Regions from separate parts of the Marinobacter salarius genome, predicted to be linked through region 1. Evidence: predicted binding sites of a transcription regulator. Region 1 holds the regulator's gene; each other region holds the start of a gene.
What was found. Region 1 encodes sigma-54, which starts transcription at its own class of promoters, with help from an activator protein. Its sites were predicted from a motif close to ANTGGCATNNANNTTGCTNT; they were not measured.
Positions count from the first base shown of each region.

Region 2: R1T46_RS03185 (CmpA/NrtA family ABC transporter substrate-binding protein) is a predicted target of sigma-54. The motif match lies at 4,486-4,505, and genes of this name have one in related genera.
Region 3: flgB (flagellar basal body rod protein FlgB) is a predicted target of sigma-54. The motif match lies at 4,398-4,417, and genes of this name have one in related genera.

Region 1 is NZ_CP136693.1:2,213,767-2,221,777, reverse strand. It holds gene lptB (LPS export ABC transporter ATP-binding protein) at 1-674, shown strand, start outside; gene R1T46_RS10265 (RNA polymerase factor sigma-54) at 827-2,353, shown strand; gene hpf (ribosome hibernation promoting factor) at 2,478-2,786, shown strand; gene ptsN (PTS IIA-like nitrogen regulatory protein PtsN) at 2,880-3,350, shown strand; gene rapZ (RNase adapter RapZ) at 3,379-4,260, shown strand; gene R1T46_RS10245 (HPr family phosphocarrier protein) at 4,268-4,537, shown strand; gene mgtE (magnesium transporter) at 4,650-6,011, shown strand; gene yjgA (ribosome biogenesis factor YjgA) at 6,038-6,568, shown strand; gene R1T46_RS10230 (carbon-nitrogen hydrolase family protein) at 6,565-7,425, opposite strand; gene R1T46_RS10225 (YhdP family protein) at 7,448-8,011, opposite strand, start outside.
Region 2 is NZ_CP136693.1:677,895-685,905, reverse strand. It holds gene R1T46_RS03200 (NAD(P)/FAD-dependent oxidoreductase) at 1-616, opposite strand, end outside; gene R1T46_RS03195 (ABC transporter ATP-binding protein) at 912-1,781, opposite strand; gene R1T46_RS03190 (ABC transporter permease) at 1,971-2,966, opposite strand; gene R1T46_RS03185 (CmpA/NrtA family ABC transporter substrate-binding protein) at 2,991-4,346, opposite strand; gene R1T46_RS03180 (CmpA/NrtA family ABC transporter substrate-binding protein) at 4,559-5,800, opposite strand; gene R1T46_RS03175 (ANTAR domain-containing response regulator) at 5,822-6,448, opposite strand; gene R1T46_RS03170 (nitrate reductase) at 6,926-8,011, shown strand, end outside.
Region 3 is NZ_CP136693.1:3,395,317-3,403,327, forward strand. It holds gene R1T46_RS15675 (flagellar basal body rod protein FlgF) at 1-747, opposite strand, end outside; gene R1T46_RS15680 (flagellar hook protein FlgE) at 830-2,728, opposite strand; gene R1T46_RS15685 (flagellar hook assembly protein FlgD) at 2,756-3,433, opposite strand; gene flgC (flagellar basal body rod protein FlgC) at 3,452-3,901, opposite strand; gene flgB (flagellar basal body rod protein FlgB) at 3,936-4,334, opposite strand; gene R1T46_RS15700 (nitroreductase) at 4,538-5,095, opposite strand; gene R1T46_RS15705 (DUF962 domain-containing protein) at 5,254-5,565, shown strand; gene R1T46_RS15710 (adenylate/guanylate cyclase domain-containing protein) at 5,566-7,002, shown strand; gene queF (NADPH-dependent 7-cyano-7-deazaguanine reductase QueF) at 7,021-7,839, opposite strand; gene R1T46_RS15720 (ABC transporter permease) at 7,862-8,011, opposite strand, start outside.

The DNA.
Region 1 (8,011 bases):
TCGTCATCGACGTTTCCCTGGAAATTCGCAGCGGCGAGATAGTCGGCCTTCTTGGACCCAATGGCGCGGGCAAAACGACGTGTTTCTACATGATTGTTGGCCTGGTTCCCGCCGACAACGGTCGAATCACCATCGACAATCAGGACATAACGCCCCTGCCCATGCACGGCCGTGCCCGAAAGGGAATCGGGTACCTGCCCCAGGAAGCATCGGTGTTCCGCAAGCTCACCGTGCGCGACAACATACTGGCCATCCTGGAAACCCGCAGCAAACTCAAGCGCGCGGACCGGGAGGCTAAGCTGGAGGAACTGCTTGAAGAGTTTCACATCACCCACATCCGCGATAGCGTCGGCATGGCCCTGTCAGGTGGCGAGCGACGACGGGTGGAGATTGCCCGCGCACTGGCGATGGAGCCGGCATTCATCCTGCTGGACGAGCCCTTCGCTGGGGTCGATCCCATCTCAGTGAGCGACATCAAGCAGATCATCCGGCACCTGCGGGACAAGGGCATCGGCGTACTGATCACCGACCACAACGTGCGGGAAACCCTCGATATCTGCGAGAATGCCTACATTGTCAGTGGCGGCCATATCATTGCCTCTGGCAACTCGGACGATATACTGGCCAACCAGCAGGTCAAGGAAGTGTATCTGGGCAACGAGTTTCGCCTGTAGTACACTCGGCAAAGAACTTGCTTGGTGCGGCAAGTAGCCAGCATACAAAGAGTTTTTATGCAACCCCGGCTCCAGAGAGCGCCCGAGTGACGTAAAGAGAGAGCCTGAGTGACGGAAGAGAGAGACCGAGTGACGGATCCTGAACCATGGTTATGAAAGCCTCATTACAGTTAAAGCTGGGCCAAAGCCTGACCATGACGCCCCAGCTGCAACAGGCTATCAGGCTTCTGCAGCTCTCCACCCTGGACCTTCAGCAGGAAATCCAGCAGGCATTGGAATCCAACCCAATGCTGGAAACCTCGGAAGACGACGACAACCAGAGTCCGGAATCCACGGACAATGACAACGAGTCCTCTGAAACAGCGTCAACCGAGGAATCCAACACCACCTCCGACACCGCAACGGACTGGGACGAATCCGAAAACGGACCTGACTGGTCATCAGAAACGGATAGCCCCGACACCATTCCTGATGACCTTCCCGTCGACACCGCCTGGGATGACATTTACCAGTCCGCTCCAGCTTCAGCGGCCCGTAACGACGACGAAAACGACAACGACTTCGAAACCCGCAACTCCCCCACTGAAACGCTTCAGGACCACCTGGAATGGCAGTTGAACCTGACGCCCATGAGCGAGCGGGATCAGGCCATTGCCCACGCCCTGATGGATGCGGTTGATAACCACGGCTACCTGACGTCTCCGCTTGAGGAAATTCACTCAGGCATGGTGGACGAATCCGATGAAGACCCGCTGGAACTGGACGAAGTGGAAGCCGTTCTTCATCGCCTGCAGCACTTCGATCCACCCGGCGTGTTCGCCCGTAATCTGCAGGAATGCCTGCTGATCCAGCTGAATCAGCTGCCCCCGGAAACACCCTGGCTGGCTCAGGCCCGACTGGTGATTACCCACTACATAAACCTGCTGGGTAACCGTGATTACGCCCAACTGTTACGTCGCAGCCGCCTGAAGGAAGAACAGCTACGGGATGTGCTGGCCCTTATTACCGGACTGAATCCGCGCCCTGGCGACACTCTGGACCAGGCCGAGCCGGACTACGTCATTCCCGATGTGATCGTGCGCAAACACAATGAGCGCTGGCGCGTGGAACTGAATCCTGAAATTGCACCGCGCATTCGTGTGAATGCAAGCTATGCTTCTCTTATAAAGCGGGCGGACAGCAGTGCCGACAACACGTACCTGCGGGACCAGTTGCAGGAGGCAAAGTGGTTCATCAAGAGCCTGCAAAGCCGTAACGAAACCCTGCTCAAGGTGGCCACCCGTATTGTCGAGCACCAGCAGGGATTCCTGGATCATGGCGAGGAAGCCATGAAACCATTGATTCTTTCTGATATTGCCCAGGCGGTGGAAATGCATGAGTCGACCATTTCACGCGTCACCACCCAGAAATACATGCACACACCGCGAGGCATATTTGAGCTTAAGTATTTTTTCTCAAGCCATGTCAGTACCGACGAGGGTGGAGAGTGCTCATCCACGGCAATCCGCGCGATGATCAAAAAGCTGATTGCAACGGAAACTCCGAAAAAGCCATTGAGCGATAGTAAAATTGCAGCCATGCTAGGAGACCAGGGTATCAAAGTGGCTAGACGAACCGTGGCCAAGTATCGCGAGGCAATGCACATTCCTCCATCCAACGAGCGAAAGCGACTGGTGTAGAAAGCGTCTGTTCCCCGCCTCACGGGGAGAGCCCTTTCCTGAAAATATACCGCCTGCAGCATAACGCTGTGGCACACAGCCGGCATCCTAACGGGTGCCGGTAAGCTGAAAACAGGAGAAGCCTATGCAACTCAATATTTCAGGCCATCACGTAGAACTGACTCCCGCACTGAAAGATTACGTATCAGGCAAATTTGAAAAGCTTGAGCGGCACTTCGACCATATCAGCAATTGCCAGGTTACCCTTGAGGTGGAAAAAGTGCGCCAGATGGCGGAAGCTACGCTTCACGTGATAGGTGGTGAGATTCACGCAAAGGCCGAAAACAGCGATATGTACGCTGCCATTGATGGACTGGTAGATAAGCTGGACAGGCAGATCCTGAAGCACAAGGAAAAGAACGTAGACCGGATGCATGGGAACGGCGCCCGCTAGGACGCACCCCTGCATGACAGTTAATCGAGCTGCGGCACTGGCTAACCATGCAACACGTGCCGCAGCCTTTTTTTACGGAACTGCAGTCGATTCATGACCGACACATCCCTGACTATCGAGAACATTCTCGCGCCGGAGCTAACCCTTTGCCGGGTGCCTGCCTCCAGCAAAAAGCGGGTTATGGAAACCATTGCCGAGCAGATCCAGCAACACGACTCTTTGCTCAGCGACACCCAGATATTCACCAACCTGGTCGCACGGGAGCGACTGGGGAGCACGGGTATCGGACAGGGCATCGCGATCCCCCACTGCAGACTGGAAGGGCTGGATCACGTGGTCGGCGTTTTGCTGACCCTGGAAGAAGGCGTTGCGTTCGATGCTATCGACAACCAGCCGGTGGATCTCGTCTTCACCTTGATTGTCCCCAAGGAAGCCACCAGCGAGCATCTTGAGCTTTTGAGTCAGCTAGCCGAAAAGTTCAACGAACGTGCATTCTGCGACCAGCTGCGTCAGTGCACTGATGCAGGCTCTCTCTATCGCCGGATGACAGCCGAAACAAGCTGAACAACTCCACATCCAAGGTGAACGGGCTATGAAACTGATCATCGTCAGCGGCCGATCAGGTTCCGGGAAAAGTACCGCGTTACATGTTCTGGAAGACCTGGGCTTTTACTGCATCGACAACCTGCCTATTGGCCTGTTGTTCCCTCTCACGCAGGAAGCCACCAACCAGAATTCTCCTGGCCGGCTGGGAAAGATGGCGGTCAGCATCGACGCCCGTAACCTCTCCGGGGAGCTGAGCAACTTCGAGGATATCTACCGCAGCCTTCAGGACACCGGCGTAACCATCGAGGTCATCTATCTCGACGCCGATGAACAGTCTCTGTTGCAGCGCTTCCATGCCACCCGCCGGAAGCACCCGCTGAGTGATGACAAAACCTCCCTGCGGGAGGCCATTGGCAACGAAAAGAAACTTCTGGAGCCCCTGTCAAAACTGGCAGACCTTTACATCGACACCACAGGGCTGTCCATGTACGAGCTCCGGGATATGGTGAAGCAACGGGTCGCGGGAAGGCGCCACCAGGAACTGGCGCTGCTGTTCCAGTCGTTCGGGTTCAAGCACGGCGTGCCACTGGATTCGGACTATGTGTTCGATGTGCGCTGCCTGCCCAACCCCTATTGGGACACCAGCCTTCGACAGTTCGTGGGCACCGACCAGCCGGTCATCGATTTCCTGGAAAAGGAGCCGTTGAGCCGTAAGATGGTCGAAGACCTGACCCAATTCCTGGAAAACTGGCTACCATCGTTTGCAGACAGCAACCGCAGCTATATGACCATATCCATCGGCTGCACCGGTGGCCAACATCGTTCGGTTTATATCTGCGACCAGCTCGGCCGCTATTTCTCGGGCAAATACAGCAACGTGCAGGTTCGCCACACCGAGCTGCCCCACCTGCAAAGCAGGAACAGCTGAACCGCCTATGATCCGCCGCCCCATTACCATTATCAACAAACTCGGGCTCCACGCCCGAGCGGCAGCCAAACTGGTTGCCAAGGCATCTGAGTTCGACAGCAGTATTGAAATCAGCCGCAAAGGGAGACAGGTGGACGCCAAAAGCATCATGCCGGTAATGATGCTCGCCGCCAGCCAGGGGACAGAGGTAGAGCTGATTGTGGACGGTCCGGATGAATCCGACGCTGTCGATGCATTGGTTACGCTGATCAATGACTACTTCGGGGAAGGCGAATAACCAGCTCCACACTGGACATACGTGCCCGTCTACGGCATTCACCTACAACTCTTCCTCACCTATGTCGCCTAACTCCGCTATAATACGAGGGTTTTCTGACTGTGGGTGATCCATGACCGATATTCTGGAAAAAAGCCAGGCGCGCCAACGTCTTCGCTCGCTGAGCGAAGCGCTGGACAGTGGCGCCCTGAAACAGGTCGCCCGCATCCTGAATGGCGGCCTGAGCCCCAGTGACATCGCCCACCTGCTGGAATCATCACCACCCCGCCAGCGCGCCCTGCTCTGGAACCTGGTCGACAAGCAGCTTGAAGGTGAAGTCCTCCAGTATCTGAACGACGATATCCGAGGTTACTTCCTGAGCCAGCTAAACGCTCAGGAACTCGCTGACATCATCGAGGATTTCGAGTCGGACGATCTGGCCGACTTACTGCAACAATTGCCCGACACGGTGATCCAGGAAGTCCTGGACACCATGGACGAGCAGGACCGTCAGCGCGTCGAAGAAGTACTTTCCTACCCGGAAGACACCGCCGGCGGCCTGATGAACACGGACACCATTACGGTGCGTCCGGACATCAGCATCGACGTGGTTCTGCGCTACCTGCGTCGTCATCGCAATCTGCCCCCGATGACGGACAGCCTTATCGTGGTCAGCCGACGCGACGAGTTCATCGGCATGCTACCAATCACCAAAATGCTGGTATCCAATCCAGCGGCAACGGTGCGGGAAGTGATGGACACGGACATTGAAGCGATACCAGTCACCCTGTCCGACACCAAGGTGGCGACCCTGTTCGAACGTTACGACTTGATCTCAGCACCCGTAGTCAGTGAGGAAGGTCGACTCCTGGGCCGAATCACCATCGATGACGTGGTTGACGTAATCCGTGAGGATGCCGATCACTCACTGATGAGCATGGCCGGCCTCGATGAGGACGAAGACACCTTCGCTCCCATCCTGAAGACCACCCGGCGTCGGGCGGTGTGGCTAGGCATCAATCTGCTCACGGCCTTTACCGCCTCCGCCGTGATCGGCCTGTTTGAGGCAACCATCGAGAAAGTGGTGGCTTTGGCGGTATTGATGCCTATCGTGGCTTCCATGGGCGGCATCGCTGGCAGCCAGACGCTGACTCTGGTGATCCGTGGCATGGCCGTGGGACAGATCAGCGGCGCTAACGTGGGCTGGCTGCTAAACCGCGAATTTATTGCGGGAGCCCTGAACGGATTGCTCTGGGCTGTGGTGGTTGCATCAGCGGCAACCCTCTGGTTCAGGGATATCATGATTGGCGCCATCATCGCCGCCGCTCTGATCATCAACCTGATCGCCGCGGCCCTCGTGGGCACCGTGCTGCCTCTGTTCCTGAAGTCCCGCAACATTGATCCGGCCTTGGCCGGTAGCGTTATACTGACAACGGTCACGGATGTGGTCGGCTTTATGGCCTTCCTTGGTCTGGCGACGATATTCTACGGATAACCGTTATCCGACAACACGGACTCAAAATGAACGACTCCCAAGACGACGCCCCGGAATACCTCGGCCCGAGCAAGTCCCAACTCAAGCGGGAAATGCACCAGTTGCAGGATCTCGGCAGGCGCATGCTCGATCTGAGTAACGACCAGCTCAATACCCTTCCCATCAGCGATACCCTGCGGGTGGCCATTGAGGAATCCCGTCGCATTCGACAGAACGAAGCCCGTCGCCGCCATCTGCAGTACATTGGCAAGATTATCCGCCAGGAAGACGATCCGGAAGGGCTCACTCGAGCCATCGACGCATTTGATGCCGGAAGCGAAGAGCACACCCGCCGACATCACCTGGCGGAACGCTGGCGTGATCGGATGATTGAGGAAGGCGACCCGGCCGTCGGCGAATTTCTGAACTACTGCACCACAGCCGACATCCAGCACCTGCGCAACCTCGCACGCAATGCTCGCCGGGACGTGCAGAAAGAAAAGAATACCGGTCAACCGCGAAAGCTGTTTCGCTACCTCAGGGAGTGCATCGACGACGCGGAAGCCGCCGGAAACTAAAGTCTCCGGTGCTCCCAGACGGGCATCCGCGTGCGGATATCCTTGAGTGTTTCGCGATCAAGCTCGCCAATGACGACACCCGGCCCCTCGTCGAGTTCGGACAGTATTCGGCCCCAGGGATCGACGATCGCGCTGTGCCCATAGGTGCGTCGACGCTCACTATTCTGCCCCCCCTGGGCCCCTGCCACCAGCCAAACCTGATTTTCAACGGCACGGGCACGTATCAGCGCATGCCAGTGGGCGTCACCGGTATGCCAGGTAAAGGCACTGGGTAGGGATATCCATTCAGCGTCCTTCTCCCTGAGTTGCCGAAACAGTTCGGGGAAGCGCAGGTCGTAGCATATGGCCATGCCGAGTCGCCCTGCCGGCGTATCAACCACAACTACGTCATCGCCCGGCTCGAAGGTGTCTGACTCGCGATACTGCCCCTGAGCGTCTTCCACGGTGGCATCAAAAAGATGGATCTTGTCGTAGCGGGCGACCTCGCGGCCACGGTCGTCGTAAACATAACAGCAGGCGCGAACCCGCTCGGCCACGGTGGAACCGTCCGGCCTGGAGGCAATGGGCAGAGAGCCTCCCACCACCCAGATACCCAGTTCGGCCGCTTGCTGCTCCAGGAATTGCCGAATCACATTATCCGGTTCTGCTTCCCGTCGACCGCAGCCGATCATCTGTTTTGTGGCCAGTACCGCAAAGTTCTCGGGCAGCACCGCAATGCTGGCGCCTGCGTCAGCCGCCTCCTTCAGCAGCCTTGCTGCCTCGTTGAGGTTGGCGGCGATGTCATGAGTACTGACCATCTGTACCGCCGCCACCCGACTTGCCTGCCATTTGACGGGGTTGTCTTTTTGCGTTGACATCGTGGCCCTCCTGCCAAAACCATCAATTACCGGTATCGAATACCCGCCTCAGTCGAACATCTGGTTCGTCCCAGCTTCCACTTACACTATAGGTTGCACTGGTGAGTTTGCTCAATGGGTCGCCCAACACTTTGTCGAGTACAAACAACGCACCGCCAATCGGAGCGCCCGCCCCCATCAACAAGGCGGCCAGAGGCAGGTTCTGAGTCAGCGGCAACACCACCACCATGCTCATGTCGAGGGTTTCCTCGACCATGTTGGAGGTGCCTGTAAGCTTGAAAGCACCGGATGGCCCTACCACTTGCAACTCCGGATCCAACGTTAGTAAGCCGTTGATCATGCTTGCCTTTCCGGAGATGGCATCGAAGGCGACGCCAGCTTCGTACAGATCGGAAAAATCAAGTTTCAGACGGCGCCAGAGCGTATCGGCGTTGAGAAGGTTGAACACCCGGAACAGCTGAGCTGTATTGTTCCCCTCAAGGATAACACCGTCGTCAAAACGCACACTGACCGAGCCACTGAGGCCAGAGACATCGAACTGATCGGGACGGCCTGGCCAGTCAATATCAAGCTTGACTGCCGTATT
Region 2 (8,011 bases), 1.5 Mb from region 1:
GGCCGCGTTCGGTCAGGGCCTGTTTCAACAGCGCGCCGCCGGTCTCGTCCAGTTGTCGGTTCAGCAGATGACTGCCGCGGTGCAGAACGGTAACCGCCATACCCCGGCTGCGCAGGCCTTCAGCCGCCTCCAGACCCAGGAAACCGCCACCGATGACCACCGCGCGGCGTTGGTGCTGGCTGGTGTGGATCAGCTGGCGGGTGTCTTTCAGGTCACGAAAACCCATGACACCCTCCAGGCCCTCGCCCTCCAGGCCAAGACTGGCGGAGCGGGAACCGGTGGCCAGCACCAGGCTGGTGTAGTGTTGAGTCCGCCCGCTGGCAGTGGTAACCGTGCGTTCTTCCCGGTCAATGGCGGTAACGGGATCCCCCTGGTGCACGGTGATGCTGTTGTGCTGATACCAGTCCGGTTGCTGCAATTGCAGACTGTCTTCGTTGGCATCGCCGGCCAGCAGGGCCGAAAGCTGGATGCGGTTGTAGGCAGGGCTTGCCTCGCCATTGAACACCACAATGCGTGTAAAAGGCCGATGCGGCTGAGCAACCAGTTTTTCGAGCAGACGCTGGGCCACCATGCCGTGCCCGCAGATAACGAGAGTCTGTTCTGCCTTTGCGCTCATGATCGTGGTGCCCTTCTTGTGCCCGAAACGAAAAAAGCCGGAGCATCTGATTCCCGAAGGAACTCGATGGTCCGGCGCCAATGCCAACAACAATGATCTGATGGTCCGGCCGATCCTTAGCCGGGACATTCTTCCCTGTATCTACAGTAGCGAACGCCGTGCCAAAATTATTAGTCCTTTATTTACAGTAAGTTGAAAGATATCGCTTTGAGCTTGGCCCGAAAACTGTGCGCTCTGACAGGGCGACGTGCACCGGATGAGTGCTTCTGAAGGGCGCGAGCTTCTCCGTTTGATTTCATGCAATGCGGCGAACCGGGCTCTCAGAATGCTCGTTATCGACATCCGGTGAGCTGTCTTCCTGCGACGCCGCTTCGGCTTCAGCGGTGGGCTTATCCTGTTCATCCTCGCCTTTGCCGGGGAAGCGCTGTTTTTCATACAGGAAGGACAATACCGCCTGACGGTAGCGCACATATTCTGGATGGTCGGCCAGGGTGACCCGGTTGCGGGGGCGCTCCAGCTCAATGTGCAACTCCTCCCCGATGGTGGCAGCCGGCCCGTTGGTCATCATCACAATGCGGTCCGACAGCAGCACCGCCTCGTCCACATCGTGGGTAATCATGATCACCGTGCTGTTCAGGTCCTGCTGAATTTTCATCAGCGAATCCTGCAGGTGGGCACGCGTCAGCGCGTCCAGTGCGCCAAAAGGCTCGTCCATCAACAGTACGCTGGGCTTCATCGCCAGTGCCCGGGCAATCCCGACCCGTTGGGCCATACCCCCAGAGATCTCTCCGGGGCGTTTATCCAGAGCGTGGTCCATGTTGACCAGTTTCAGATTGTGAAGAATCCACTCTTTCCGTTCCGCTCTGCTCATGGATTTGCGGAATACCTGCTGAACGGCCAGCTCAACGTTTTCATACACCGTCAGCCAGGGCATTAACGAGTGATTCTGAAACACCACCGCCCGTTCCGGCCCCGGTGTGTTCACCTCATGCCCGTCCAGCACACAGCCACCGCGGGTAGCCTGAAGCAGGCCGGCCACAATATTCAGCACAGTGGACTTACCGCAACCGGAGTGGCCAATCAGTGAAACGAATTCGCCTTTACGAATTTTCAGGTCGACGTTTTCCAGTGCTACGAATGGCCCATCTTTTGTATCAAAGGCCATCTGCACATTGGTCAATTCAAGATGCGACTTACTCATAACAATCTCCTCAAAACTTGCGGAGCGCCGGGCGGTATTGGCCTCCCGGGACCGTCAAAAACATGGATGTTTTTGTCGAGCGTACAGGGACGTATTCACCGCGTGTCCCGGGAGGCCAATACCGCCCGGTGCGGCCTTCACCAAAGTCAGAGGCTACTCGTTCCAGGCAACCCGCTTCTGAATCAACAACATGATTCGATCAAGAAGGAAGCCAATAAAACCGATGGCCAGTACCGCCACCATTATTCGGCTCAGGGATTCACTGCTGCCATTCTGGAATTCGTCCCAGACAAATTTTCCGAGGCCGGGGCTCTGAGCCAGCATTTCGGCCGCTATGAGAACCATCCAGGCGATGCCCAGGGACACTCTCAGGCCGGTGAAGATCATCGGAACAGATGACGGCAACACGACCTTGCGAACGTGAGTCCAGAATGACAGTTGCAGCACTTTTGAAACGTTTAAAAGATCGGGATTTACCGCTGAAACCCCAACGCTCGTGTTGATCAACGTCGGCCAGAGGCTGCACAAAGTGACGGTGATCATCGATGTCAGGAACGACTTCTCGAACATCGGGTCATCACTGACATACGTGGCGGAGACCACCATCGTGACCAGCGGCAGCCAGGCCAGTGGCGATACCGGCTTGAAGATCTGGATCAGAGGATTGATGGCCGCCGAGAAGTGGCGGTTCAGGCCGATAATGATACCCAGCGGCACGGCGATGATGGTGGCCAGCACAAAACCGGCCAGCACGGTGCCGAGGCTGGTGAAGATCTGGTCGATGAACGTGGGTGCGCCGGGATAGTCGCGGATTTTCACCTCCGCGCCCGGGTTCTCTGCCAGGATGCGTTCGTTGCGCTCCTCCTGCATGGTGACAAACTGGGCGGCCCGGTCTCGCTGGTTGCTGTGCTCCTGCCACAATTGCCCAGACTGCTCCAACACATCGGCAGGGGCCGGGAAGGCGCCCAGCGATGTTTGCACCTGGGGCGCGGCCAGGTGCCAGAACCCCAGGAACAGCGCGATACCGATGGCTGGCAGCAGCAGCTGGCGGAAGGTTTCGGCCAGGTTCTGGCCGAACAACTTTTCTATCAGCGCACGGAGCCAGCGTTGGCCTGATGATAATGAATCGGTCTGGCTGAGCGTGGTCATGTGATGTCTCCTGACACTCAAGTCTTAAGGGGTTTGCGAGCCTTTCAGGCCAATCTCAAAGCTGTCGATGTAGGCGTTCGGTTCCCTCGGAGTGAAGGCCACGCCGTCGATCAGCTCGCCCTGGTGCGGGCGCGCAAAGTTTTCCGCATCCAGGTCCGGGAAATCCTCCGCCTTGAGCGTGCCGTCCTCAATCAGGGTTCGGGCCGCTTCCTTGTAGATATCCGCGCGATAGACCTTGGCTGCGGTTTCCATATACCAGTCGTCGGACTTCGGCTCGGCAATCTGGCCCCAGCGACGCATCTGGCTCAGGTACCAGATGGCATCGGAGGGATACGGGTAGGTGGCGTAGTAGCGAAAGAACACGTTGAAGTCCGGTACCTTGCGTACGTCGCCTTTCTCGTACTCGAAGGTGCCGGTCATGGAGTTGGCGATCACTTCCTCGTCGGCCCCCACGTAGCTTGAGCGGGACAGGATTTTCACCGCCTCTTCACGGTTGGCGTTGTCATTTTCATCCAGCCAGTGGGCGGCGCGGATCAGTGCACGGAGCAGCCGGAGATGGGTGTTGGGATACTGCTCGGCCCAGTCTTCGGTAACGCCGAACACTTTCTCAGGGTTGTTGGGCCAGATCTCGTAGTCGGTGATGACCGGCACACCGATGCCTTTGAACACCGCTTGCTGGTTCCAGGGCTCACCCACGCAATAGCCCTGAATGGTGCCCGCTTCCATGGTGGCCGGCATTTGCGGTGGCGGCGTGACCGACAGGTGAACGTCGGCGTCTATGTTGCCGCTGGTGTCACCACGCTGTGGGGCGTAAAAGCCCGGGTTCAGGCCGCCTGCAGCGAGCCAGTAACGAAGCTCGTAGTTGTGGGTGGACACCGGGAAAACCATGCCCATGCGAAAACGCTCGCCCTTGTCACGGTATTGGTCGATGACCGGTTTCAGAGCAGTGGCGCTGATCGGATGAGCGGGATTGCCGTCGCTGCCGTCTTCAATGTGTGGGCGCATTTGCTCCCAGACATCGTTCGATACGGTAATGCCGTTGCCGTTCAGGTCCATACTGAAGGCGGTGATGATGTCCGCCTGGGTGCCGTAGCCAATGGTCGCACCAAGTGGCTGGCCTGCCAGCATGTGGGCGCCATCAAGAGTGCCGGTCACAACGCCGTCGAGCAGGACTTTCCAGTTGGCCTGGGCTTCGAGTTCCACGAACAGGCCTTCATCCAGGAAAAATCCCTGTTCCCAGGCAATGGCCAGTGGCGCCATGTCCGTCAGTTTGATGAAACCGAGTTTCAGGTCCGGCTTTTCGGCCGGGCCGATGTCGGCGTGTGCAGAGCACGCCGCCGTCAAGATCAAGAATGTCGCTGCCAGTGTTCTCAGTTGCATGGTGCTCTCCCGGAGTATTATTCAGACAAAAAAAAGCCTGCCCCCCGTTTCCGGGGCGCAGGCCTCAATGCCTGATGTTCTGTCAGTTTTCGTCACTGCTGTTTACACGCGCAGTGAATGCAAGATCGTCCATGTTGACAAAGCAGTCTGCGTGCCATGTTTTTAAATTATTGATATTTATAAATAATAATAAATGAACACAAAAATGAGTGTTATTGAGGGCGGGATTTCGTGGCTGTTTTAGTGCGTGACGCTTCTTTATTGGGCGTAGCCATGGGGTTGTCGGCCAGCCAGTCGTGGAGGTGCTCTCCCAACAGGCGGTCGCTGGCAACATCCACGGGGCCGTAGCGCCCCGACAGGGTAAAGGGGAGTTGGTGCCGGCCCTCGGTCTTGCTGTCGATAACCGGTGCGTCAATGCCCATGGAAGCTGCGGCGTTGCGGAACAGATCCGGCCGGACGACCTGACGAACCATGGCGCCGTCCACCGGGCCGAGTTGACCCCGGAGCGTCAGGCGGGTTGCCAGCCAATGGGCTTGTGACAGCCAGGGGAAGTTGGCGGAGTGGCGAAAAAAGTGTTGATGCAATCGCGGATGGAACAGACTGTACGGGTGGTTATCCAGCACGTTGATCTGTTCTCCCAGATACTCGGGCCTGGCCAGGATGTCCCGTAGCAGGCCGTGGTTGTGAGGGTTGTCCAGCCACTGACAGGCTGCAAGCAGTGCCCGCAACAGGTGCCGGTGCATCACCTCGTGCTGCTCCGTCCAGTCGGCGCGCATACCCAGAACTTTTTCCGGGGCGTTCTGCCAGATCTGGTGGCCGGAATGGAGAATATGCCCCAGCTTCTCGTACTCCAGCAAGCTGTTCCAGGGCTCACCGACGCAGCAGCCTTCGATGGTGTTTGATCGAAACGCATCCACCATCTGTATCGGGGATACCGGGATGATCTGCACGTGCTGTTCCGCATCTGGCCCGGCAGAGGCCAGCCAGTCCCGGAGCTGAAGATCATGGCTGGACCAGGGCGCCACGGAGGCCAATCGTATTGGCTCGCCCCTGCCCCTGGCCACGCGTATCAGCGCGCGAGCGGTGGCAATGGGGTTCTCCAGATCCGTGGCTGAATGGATCAGTTCGTGATGCAGCCGAGCGCTGAGGGTAATCCCGTTGCCGTTGCGGCTCAGCACCATGCCGACCACAACGGGCACTTTGGGGCGGTCGGTCGCCAGGGACATACTCAGCGGCATTGGCGCCAGCATGTGGCCGCCGTCCAGCAGGCCAAAGCTGACCTTGTCGCGCAATGACGCCCAGGAGCCTTCGCGCACCAGTTCCACGTCCAGCCCTTCGGCATCAAACAGCCCCAGCTCTCGCGCAACAATCAGTGGCGCGCTATCCAGCAGTGGCACAAAGCCGAGGCGGACATTGAATCCGGGATGCTTGTGAAGCGGGGTTGGACGAACCATGGATGCTCCTAAAAGCGTTGATCAGGATGCTTTCTGGATGGCACCGACCGATCCCTGACTACGTCTTTCCAACAGCTTGATAACGCGCCCCGCCATCACTGCCAGGCGTTCGCTGTGCTCCATGGCAGAGCTGCGCAGCATACGATAGGCTGTTTCTTCATCGCAGTTCTCATGCCGTATGATCAGACCTTTGGCTTTCTCAATAACCTTGCGGTCTTCCAGTGCCGAGCGGGTTTCCTCCAGCTCGGCCCTCAGTGCCTGAAAGGACTCGAACTGCGCTACGGCTGAGTCAATGATCGAGCGAACCCGGTCCGGCTGTATGCCGTCGACAACGTAGGCGCTGACCCCCGCCTTCACTGCGGCATGGATGGTGGCGCGGTCACCGGGCTGGTCGGCGAAGAACACGATGGGCCGGGGTGCGTGAGTGTTGAGGGTACTCATGTTCTCCAGGGTATCCCGGTCGGGCGAGTCCATATCAATGATCACCATGTCCGGCTGGTCGCGGGCAACCGCTGCGGTCAGGCCGGTAGCATCCGGGCGCTGGCGAATGACTTCATGGCCCTCATGTCTGAGCGCCTGGCAAACCTGGCTTGCCCGTTCGGGGTCCTTGTCGATCAGAAGGATGCGAAGGGGTTCTGGCGAATTCATGATGGTTTCCTCGATGTACAGGCATTGGATGCCTTTCTCTTTAACGCTGTCAGCAAAACGGTTCCATCAGTGTCGTTGCAATAAATTTGCCAGGGTCACGGGAAGTGCCTTGCGAGCAGGGGAATAGCCGTTTCTCAAGGTCATGGGCAAATATTTTTATTCGTTAACTGTGCGCTCTGATTGGGCGTTTTTGAGCGTTTTGCACTGTTATGACTCCTGGCACGGGGGTATTGAGCGGTCCCAGAGTTTGCTGAAACACCTGCTGGCCGGTTTTCTCCGGGAGTGGCCCTGGATTTGCACGGGCTTTGGGAAACGTTTGTAGCGAAAGCTGACACGCCAACCATAAACTGCCAGGCCCGGGGTTACTTGATCCCGGTACTGAATGCTGGCAACGAAGCCCGCATGCCCGGTTCCTGCCTGTTCAGGGAGTTCCGGACATTGCGGGCTTTTTTGTGCGTGTAACACTCAGGAGACACCGTGGACTTACTCAACACTACTGGCCCGGACCCGGTTCATACCACCTGCCCCTATTGCGGGGTAGGCTGTGGCGTGATGGCCTATTCCGACGGCGGCACACCGGTGGCCGGGGACAAAGACCACCCTGCGAACAAGGGGCGCCTGTGTGTGAAAGGTGCCAGCCTTCACGAAACCACCGGCCAGGAAGACGGACGGTTGCTGTTCCCGATTGTCAGGGGTCGCCGCAGCGAATGGGAGCAGGCGCTGGACGAGGTGGCGCATGCGATACAGGACAGCGTCAAGACTCACGGCCCACAGTCGGTGGCCTTTTACCTGTCGGGCCAGTTGCTGACCGAGGACTACTACGTCGCCAACAAGCTGGCCAAAGGGTTCATTCGCACACCTCATGTGGATACCAACTCCCGGCTTTGCATGTCGTCGGCTGTGGCTGCTCACAAACGGGCCTTTGGGGCGGACGTGGTTCCGGGTTGCTATGAGGACCTGGAGCTGGCGGACCTGCTGGTTCTGGCTGGCAGTAACGCCGCGTGGGCGCATCCGGTGCTTTACCAGCGTATGAAGGCCAGTGCGCGGGATGGGCGTCGAGTGGTTGTTATTGATCCACGCCGCACCGCCACCAGTGAACTGGCGGACCTTCACCTGGCGTTGCGGCCAGGTACGGATACGGTATTGTTCAACGGTTTGCTGAGTTGGCTCGCCGATCACGGTGGCCTGGATCAGGCCTACATTGATGCGCACTGCCAGGGTTTCGATAACGCATTGGCAAGTGCACGGGCGGCGGCCCCAAGCGTCGAATCGGTCGCAGAGCAGTGTGATCTTGCGCCGGAGGATGTCGAAACCTTTTATGCCTGGTTTGCTCAGACGCCGCGCACCGTCACCGGCTTTTCCCAGGGCATAAACCAGTCGATTGCCGGCACCGATAAAGGCAATGCGATTATTAACAGTCACCTGGCAACAGGCCGGGTGGGTAAGCCCGGAGCGGGGCCCTTCTCCCTGACCGGCCAGCCCAATGCCATGGGTGGACGGGAAGTGGGCGGGCTGGCCAATACCCTGGCCGCTCACATGGATTACGACAGCCCGGGGGCCCGA
Region 3 (8,011 bases), 1.2 Mb from region 1:
GTTCTGCAACAGTCGTGCCGACGCCTCGGCATTCTCGTTGGCGGTGGTCATTATCTTTACCTGCATTTCATACTGACGGGACAACTGCAGGTTGGAGATCATCTCTTCCACGGCGTTGACGTTAGAGCTTTCCAGAAACCCCGACGCGACGCGCATATTGGCATCAGGCGGCTCTGGACCATCCAGCGCCTGGTCCGCCTTGCGACGGATAAAGCCATCTGCACCTTTTTCCAGCGCGTCCCGGGGTGGGTTCACCAGCTTCAGTCGATCCACCTCAACCAACTGGTCCGGCGGACCGCCAACGGGAACCACGGAAATGGTTCCGTCCGCGCCAATCTGCACATTATCGAACGGCGGCAGCGCCACCGGTCCGCCATTACCCATGACCATCTCTCCGCTGGAGAGACGCATCAGGCCATTGACGTCGATCTGCATGCTGCCGGAACGGGTGAATACTTCCTCGCCCTGCTGATTCTGGACGGCCAGCCAGCCATCACCTTCTACGGCGACGTCCAGCTTGCGGCCAGTGTCCATCAATGCACCGGCGGCCAGGTCTGTTCCGGGCCTCTCGGCCATGGCATAGGCACGGGTGGGATGATGCTCACCAAAAACCGGCATACTGCGGGCCTGGGCGAAATCCGCCTTGAAACCCGTGGTACTGACGTTTGCCAGGTTATTGGCGTGGGCGCGCTGGGACAGCATGTTCTGCTTGGCGCCGGACATTCCTATATAGAGGGCTTTGTCCATGGGAAAACTCCTGCCGGAATATTGACTGTTTCCAGTCTTTCCTATACCCAAGCAGGAGTTGTGCCATGTTCACATTTCAGAATTAGCGGAGGTTGATGATGGTCTGGGTAACCGCATCGGAGGTTTCAATCGTCTTGGCGTTAGCCTGGTAATTACGCTGGGCAATGATCAGATTCACCAGTTCCGCCGAAAGATCCACGTTGGACTCCTCGATGGAACTGGCCTTGATCGACCCCAGGGTTCCGGTATCAGGTGCACCGATAATGGGCTGGCCGGACTCGAAGGTTTCAACCCAGGTGGTTTCCCCGACAGGCGAAAGTCCGTTAGTGTTGTTGAACGATGCAAGGGCCACCTGCCCCAGGGACTGCGACTGGCCATTGGTGTAGCGGGCGAACAGCACGCCCTGGTCGGACACATCCAGGCCCGACAGCCTGCCAGTGGCATACCCGTTCTGGCGCTGGTCGTTTACGCCAAAGTTGCTCCCGTACTGGGTGGTATTGCCAAGGTCCAGAACGAAGGCCGAGGTGGTGGGGGGCTCTGGAATCGGCGTGGTGATAACCTCTCCGGGTGCTGGAGGACCGTCAGCGCCGTTCGGCGTGCCATCGGCGTCTTTCGGCGTCCAGTCACTGATCAGAATTTCGCCATTGGGGTCACCATTCACGGACTGCAGCTCCCCATCCTGGTCAAAGCGAGCCTGATAGGGGTTCTGATCGGTGCCCGCAACAAATTCACCGTCTATCTGCAAATACACTGACCACTCGCTGACACCCACACCATTACCCGGTGCTGGCTGCTTGACGTAGAACTGGGTCATCTCGTGAGAGTTACCCAGGCTGTCGTAAACGGTGGTCGATGTTGCGTGATTGTAGGTACGCTGATCCAGCGGATTGAACTGGTTGGTAATCTCAATGTTGCGTGCGTTCCATGAATCCGTGAGGTTCGTGGCGCCGCTGGTTGACGCAATATCGGTAATCTCCCGATCGGCCTGCGGCCTCACCGTGCCAACGGTTGTCTCCGGTGCCTGGTTCGGGCCGTCGCTGGTAAAACCGGCGGTGACGTTGTTGCCACGGTTGTCGATCAGCCTCAGGTTACCGCCTGTGAGCGACGCCGAGATCGTCGGCGCCTGGGCGTTGTTAATTGCAGTGACCAGCGAAGCCGCATCGGTCACACCTGTCGTATCAACGGGCACAGTGACCCCGCCTACCGCAAGGTCAAAGCTGAAGTTGCCAGCCGCAATGGCGGCGTTCAAGTCCGCCTCGGACATCCCCTCATAGGTGGTGGTCGCGGAGGCAGAGAGACCGTCCTGCCCATTGAGCACATCCACAACGTCAGCCGCTGAGAAATCAGTTGATCCCGCCGCGTTGATGGGCACGCTCACCACGCTGCCATCTGCGTAGGTGATTTCGAAGGTTTCAGACGGAAAACCGGTGGAGCCGGCGGGCGCCGTGTAATCACCCATATCGGCAACTCGGCGTTCCAACACGGTTTCCCGGGAATCCAGGTTCAGGTCCGAGCGTAGATTCGTGGTCCGACGAGGCGCCAGATTATCGGTTTCAACCTGCAGATCACCACGAATACCGGAAAGGTTACCGTCTTCATCGGCAACGAAGCCCTGAACCCGCATGTTCTGGTTATTGGTGACAAACCCGTCTTTGTCGACACCGAACTGGCCGGCACGGGAATACCGCACCTCACCGCCATTATTCAGCACAAAGAAACCGTCACCGTTGATGGCAAGGTCCAGGCCGTTGTCGGTGAAACTGATATTGCCCTGCCCAAAATTCTGCTTCACGTCCTGCACCCGCACACCGTCCCCAATCGGATTGGTGCCGGCACTCAGGAAACCACTAGCGTACAGGTCGCCAAACTGCGCCTGACTGCTCTTGAAACCTACTGTGCTCGCATTGGCAATGTTGTTACCGGTGACATCCAGATCAACCGATGACGCCCTTAAACCGCTAAGACCTGTGTTAAAACCCATACTCCACCTCTTACTGTTTCACCGGTATCAATTAATCTGCTGAACATCTTGCAGCGCGATGGAGCCCATGCCGGCCAGGTTCAGAGTAATGCTGCCACCCTGCCCCAGCGACACACTGTCCACATTGGCGCTGACCATGGTGCCGAGTTGCTCAAGCCCGCCGGGGTACGAGGCTTCTGCCACCACCTTATAGCGTCCTGGTGGCAAACTGTTGCCGTTACCATCCTTGCCGTCCCAGCTGAACGCTGCCTGGCCCGGCTGCTGCTCACCCAGATCAATCTGCCGCACCCGTTCACCGGATGCATTCTCAATGGATACCCTCAACCCGGAAGTGGTTGCCGGAACGGAAACGTTGCCGGAAATCTCACCGTCCGCGCCAAGCACACCTATGGATGATGGTGCCAAGACCGTACGCCCGACCATCGCAGAGGCCTGCAACGCCTGGGTGGAGCGGAACTGGCTGGCCATATCGTCGACACTGCCGGACAGGCTCTGCATTTCCTCCAGGGAGCTGAACTGCGCCAGCTGGGAGATGAATTCGCCGTTGTCCTGAGGTTCGAGAGGGTTCTGGTTCTTGAGCTGAGCGATCATCAATTCCATGAACTCGTTCTTGCCAAGCTCACTTCCGCTCTTGGCCTGGTCCTGCTGCACTCGATACTGGCTCAGCACATCCGAAGCGTCTGTCGTGTTATTCACTACGCTCATGATTCAATCCTCGCTCGGTTACTGCTGACCCAGGGTCAGGATACGCTGCATCATGGATTTGGCGCTGTTCATAATGTCCACATTCATCTGGAAGCTGCGCGACGACGACATCATGTCCGCCATCTCTTCAACCACGTTGACGTTGGGGTAGAACACATACCCATCTTCGTTCGCGGCGGGATGATCGGGCTCGTAGCGCATCTGCAACTCGGCATCGCTCTCGACGATGCCTTCAACCCGAACGCCTGCCCCCGGGCCGTTGTCGCTGCCAAACGCCATGCTCTGCTGAGACGGATTCAGCATGGACTGCTGTATCGCCGCGAAAACAGGCTTGCGGGCGCGATAGGTCTGATCCGTACTGGAACTGGCCGTCTCGGCATTGGCAATGTTGGACGCAGTGGTGTTCAGCCGCAGAGACTGGGCTGTCATACCGGAACCGGCGATGTCGAAAATGTTACCCAGAGACATGATGGTGCTCCTCAGTTAATGGCTGCGCCCAGTTTTACTGGCCAGAGAGTGCCTTTTTGATGCCTGAAACCTTTCCGTCCAGGAACTGGAAACTGGCCTGGTAATCCATGGCATTGCGCATGAAGCGGGTCTGCTCCTGCTGGGCATCCACCGTATTGCCGTCCACGGACGGCTGGTGCGGTACCCGATAGAGCAATTCGCTGTCGGCGCCCATGGGCGAGGTGTCCATATGGGACTCGTGGGTACGGGTCATGCCGAAACCACTCATGCTGTCCTGGGCCTTCTGCATCATCGCCTGAAAGTCCACATCCCGCGCCTTATAGCCCGGGGTATCGGCGTTGGCGAGATTGTTGGCCAACACCTCCGCACGCTTTACCCTGCCTTCCAGGGCGTGCTGATGAATGCCTAATGCTTTGTCCAGGGAAATTGCCATAGTGCCTCCGATTCCTGCACACGGCGTTGGTCGTTTTGCCGTTTGTGCGTTCTTGCAGAGGTAAAAGCAATCGCAATGCCAGTTTTCAGGAGGTGTTGCGGTGTGCGGGCTGAGGCAGGTATCGGCTTATCCGAATCGTAAATTGAGGGCGGAAAGCGGCAAGGGATTTCCCCCGCGCCGGGGCGGGGGCAACGGGGCGGCAACTAGTGGGGCCAGCGCCGGACAAACTCTTTGGGGTCAGGCCTGGGTATGCTGGGCTTGTTCGCACTGACACTGCCGGTATACAGGAACCCGGTTATGATCTCATTGTCCTGCAGCCCCAAGCCTCGTTTGATAGCTGGATCGTGCGCCATGGCACCGGTACGCCACATGCCTCCAAACCCGGCGGACTCCAGAGCCAGCAACAAATACCCCATCCCCACCGCGGCCGACATGGACTGCTCGATCTCCGGCACTTTGGGATGGGGTTGATAGCACGCAATGCCAACGATCACCATAGGCGCCCGCAATGCCTTCTTGCGGTGTTTTTCCCGTTCCTTTTCCGAGGCGTCGTCGCCACAGGTGGCAGCAAACAATTCGCCCAGGGCGTTCAATGCCTTGTCTCCCTCAATCACCAGATACCGCCAGGGCCGAAGCAGCGCATGGTCCGGTGCCCTCGCGGCGCAGGCAAAGGCATTTTCAAGCGTTTCCGGGTCCGGTGCTGGCGCCTCCAGGCGTGGCTCTGAAGATCGGTTTAACAGGGCTTCCATTACTGCTGTCATATCGCCTCGCTTTGGTTGATTTCAATACGTCAGTTCGGGCCAAACGACCGTATGAATTGTGGGACAGATGGTTTACTGTTAGTCTTTAGTCTAAGTACTTTCCACTATCAGACAGTACTATCTACCTTAAAAACGATAAGCGAGCCGGTAGACGCCCTATGAGCCAACAGCAAACATTCCGCAGTTTCGCGGACTTCTATCCGTACTACCTTGAAGAACATAGCGATGTAAACTGCCGCAGGCTTCACTTCGTCGGCAGCCTACTGGTCATCCTCGTCACACTCTATGCCATTGTAACGGCCAAGTTCCTCTATCTGTTGCTCTTGCCCGTCATCGGCTACGGATTTGCCTGGGTTGGCCACTATGGCTTCGAGAAAAACCGACCCGCCACCTTCAAACACCCACTGTACAGTTTGATGGGCGATTGGGTGATGTTCAGAGATATGCTCGTCGGGCGGATCCGTTTCTGAATGATGAGCGCACCGATTGACCTGCGTAACGCCAGTACCAGTGCCAGCAAGGCCGCCGTGCTTGACGCGCAGAACCATCCGATTGCCATTCCCCCCATGCCGGATTACAACGGCAGAATACTGGCGTATACGGCGACTGCCGGCATTATAGTCTCCGGTGTACTCCAGGACATTTTCGGCCTTTGGATGCTGTGGTTGCTTGCCGGCGCCCTTACCTGGCCACACATCGCCCATCAGCTCACCCGCAGGACGTTCCTTCGCAACTCACCCCGTATCCGCCAGAAAATGCTGCTGCTGGACTGCGCCATCGGGGGCGGATTTGTCGGCTGCATCGGCCTGATCGCCATACCCTCCGTGGCCGTGGTACTGATGTTGATGTTCAGTTGCCTGATTGTGGGCGGCATCCGCCAGTGGCTGCTAGGCACCATGATCATGGCCGCCTGCGGCGCCATCGGCGTTGCCATCGTGGGCCCCGCCGAGTCGCTGCAGTCGCCGATGATCACCAGTATTATCGCGATCAGTGCCACCGGCCTCTATATCTGTGTGACTGCGTTCTATTCCCATCAGCAGGCCCGCGCGCTGATGATGGCAAAAACCCAGATCCAGAATCAGCGGGAACAATCCATTGCCCTGTCCCACAAACTCTCCAAGTACCTGTCACCGCAGGTGTGGCAGTCCATCTTTACCGGCGAAAGGGACGTGCGGCTGGAAACACAACGCAAGAAACTGGCCGTTTTCTTCTCCGACATCAAGGGTTTTACAGAGCTGTCCGAAGAGATGGAGCCGGAAGCACTGACGGAACTGCTGAACCACTACTTCAATGAAATGTCGGAAGTGGCCCTCAAATACGGCGGCACCATCGATAAGTTCGTTGGCGATTCCATCATGATTTTCTTCGGTGACCCCACCAGCCGGGGCCAGAAAGAAGATGCCTTCGCCTGCGTGTCCATGGCGGTGGAAATGCGTAAACACATGAAAATCATGCGGCAGAAATGGCGCAGCCAGGGTATCAAGACACCGCTGGAAATCCGCATGGGCATCAGCACAGGCTACACCACCGTTGGCAACTTCGGCGCCGAGAACCGTATGGACTACACCATCATCGGCAAGGAAGTGAACCTGGCCAGCCGCCTGGAATCCCTGGCTGAACCCGGTGAAATCCTGATCTCCTACGAAACCTTCTCGCTGATCAAGGACCGCATCATGTGCCGCGACAAGGGCGAGATCACGGTGAAAGGCTTCGGCCGCCCGGTCTCCATCTACGAAGTGGTGGATTTCCGCCGCGACATGGGCCCCAACCGCAGTTTCCTTGAGCACGAACGCAATGGCTTTGCCATGTACCTGGATTCGGAAAAAATCACCGAACGGGAGCGGGAGTCCATCCTGTCTGCACTCGAGGATGCCGCCGAGCGACTGCGTCAGGAAGAGGATTCCTGACCGTTCCCGCCTTTACACCTACTGCCTGATCAACCGTGGCCCTACTGCCTCCTCCGGGTTGGTGCTGCGCCATGGATTAATATCCAGACCACCCCTCCGTGTATAACGGGCGCAAACCGACAGCTTCTGCGGCTGACAACGGGCCATCAGGTCGGTAAACATCGTTTCCACACAATGCTCATGAAAGTCCTGCTTCTGGCGAAAACTCACGATGTATTGCAGCAGCCCTGCCCGGTCCATCGCCGGGCCGGTGTAATCGATCAGCACCGTTGCCCAGTCCGGTTGGCCGGTGACCGGGCAATTGCTTTTCAGCAGGTGCGAACACAGTTTCTCCGACACCACATCACCCGTCGCCTGCAGGCTGTCCGGGTTGTAGTCGTAGCCCACGGATTCCACATCCTCGTCGTCGATCAGCACGAAGCCTTCCGGCCGACCGACCGCTCTCGCTCCCTGATCAACACTGTGCAGGTCTACATTGACCGCCGCACCGCTTGCGCTCGACAGGTCACGGGCAATCACATCCCGAACCTGATCGGCGGAGGAAAACACCGTCTGGTTCAGGGAATTCAGGTACAGCTTGAGGGACTTGGACTCAATAATGGATGGCGACGCCGAAGGCACCCGAATTTCCGCCCAGGCGACTGCGGGCACGCCCCCGGTGCGCAACCAGGAAATTTCCCAGGCCTGCCACAAGTCTTCCCCGAACCAGGGCCAGCGGCCATCCTCCAGGCCGATGCGGCAACGGTTTTCCTCCCGTGCCACGGGAAACAACAATTGCGGATCGTAGGCATCCGGGTAGTCGCTGGATTTGCCCAGCGGGGCATCATTAAGGGCCATGATCAATCCTGGGAAACCTTCATCAGTGACGTATGCCCTTACCGCGCGCCAACATGCGCAGGGAAATGGCAGACAGAATGGCAATAAACAGCAGAATCATACCAAGGGCAACGTAGGGATTAACATCCGACACGCCCAGAATACCGTAGCGGAAGGCATTCACCATGTAGAG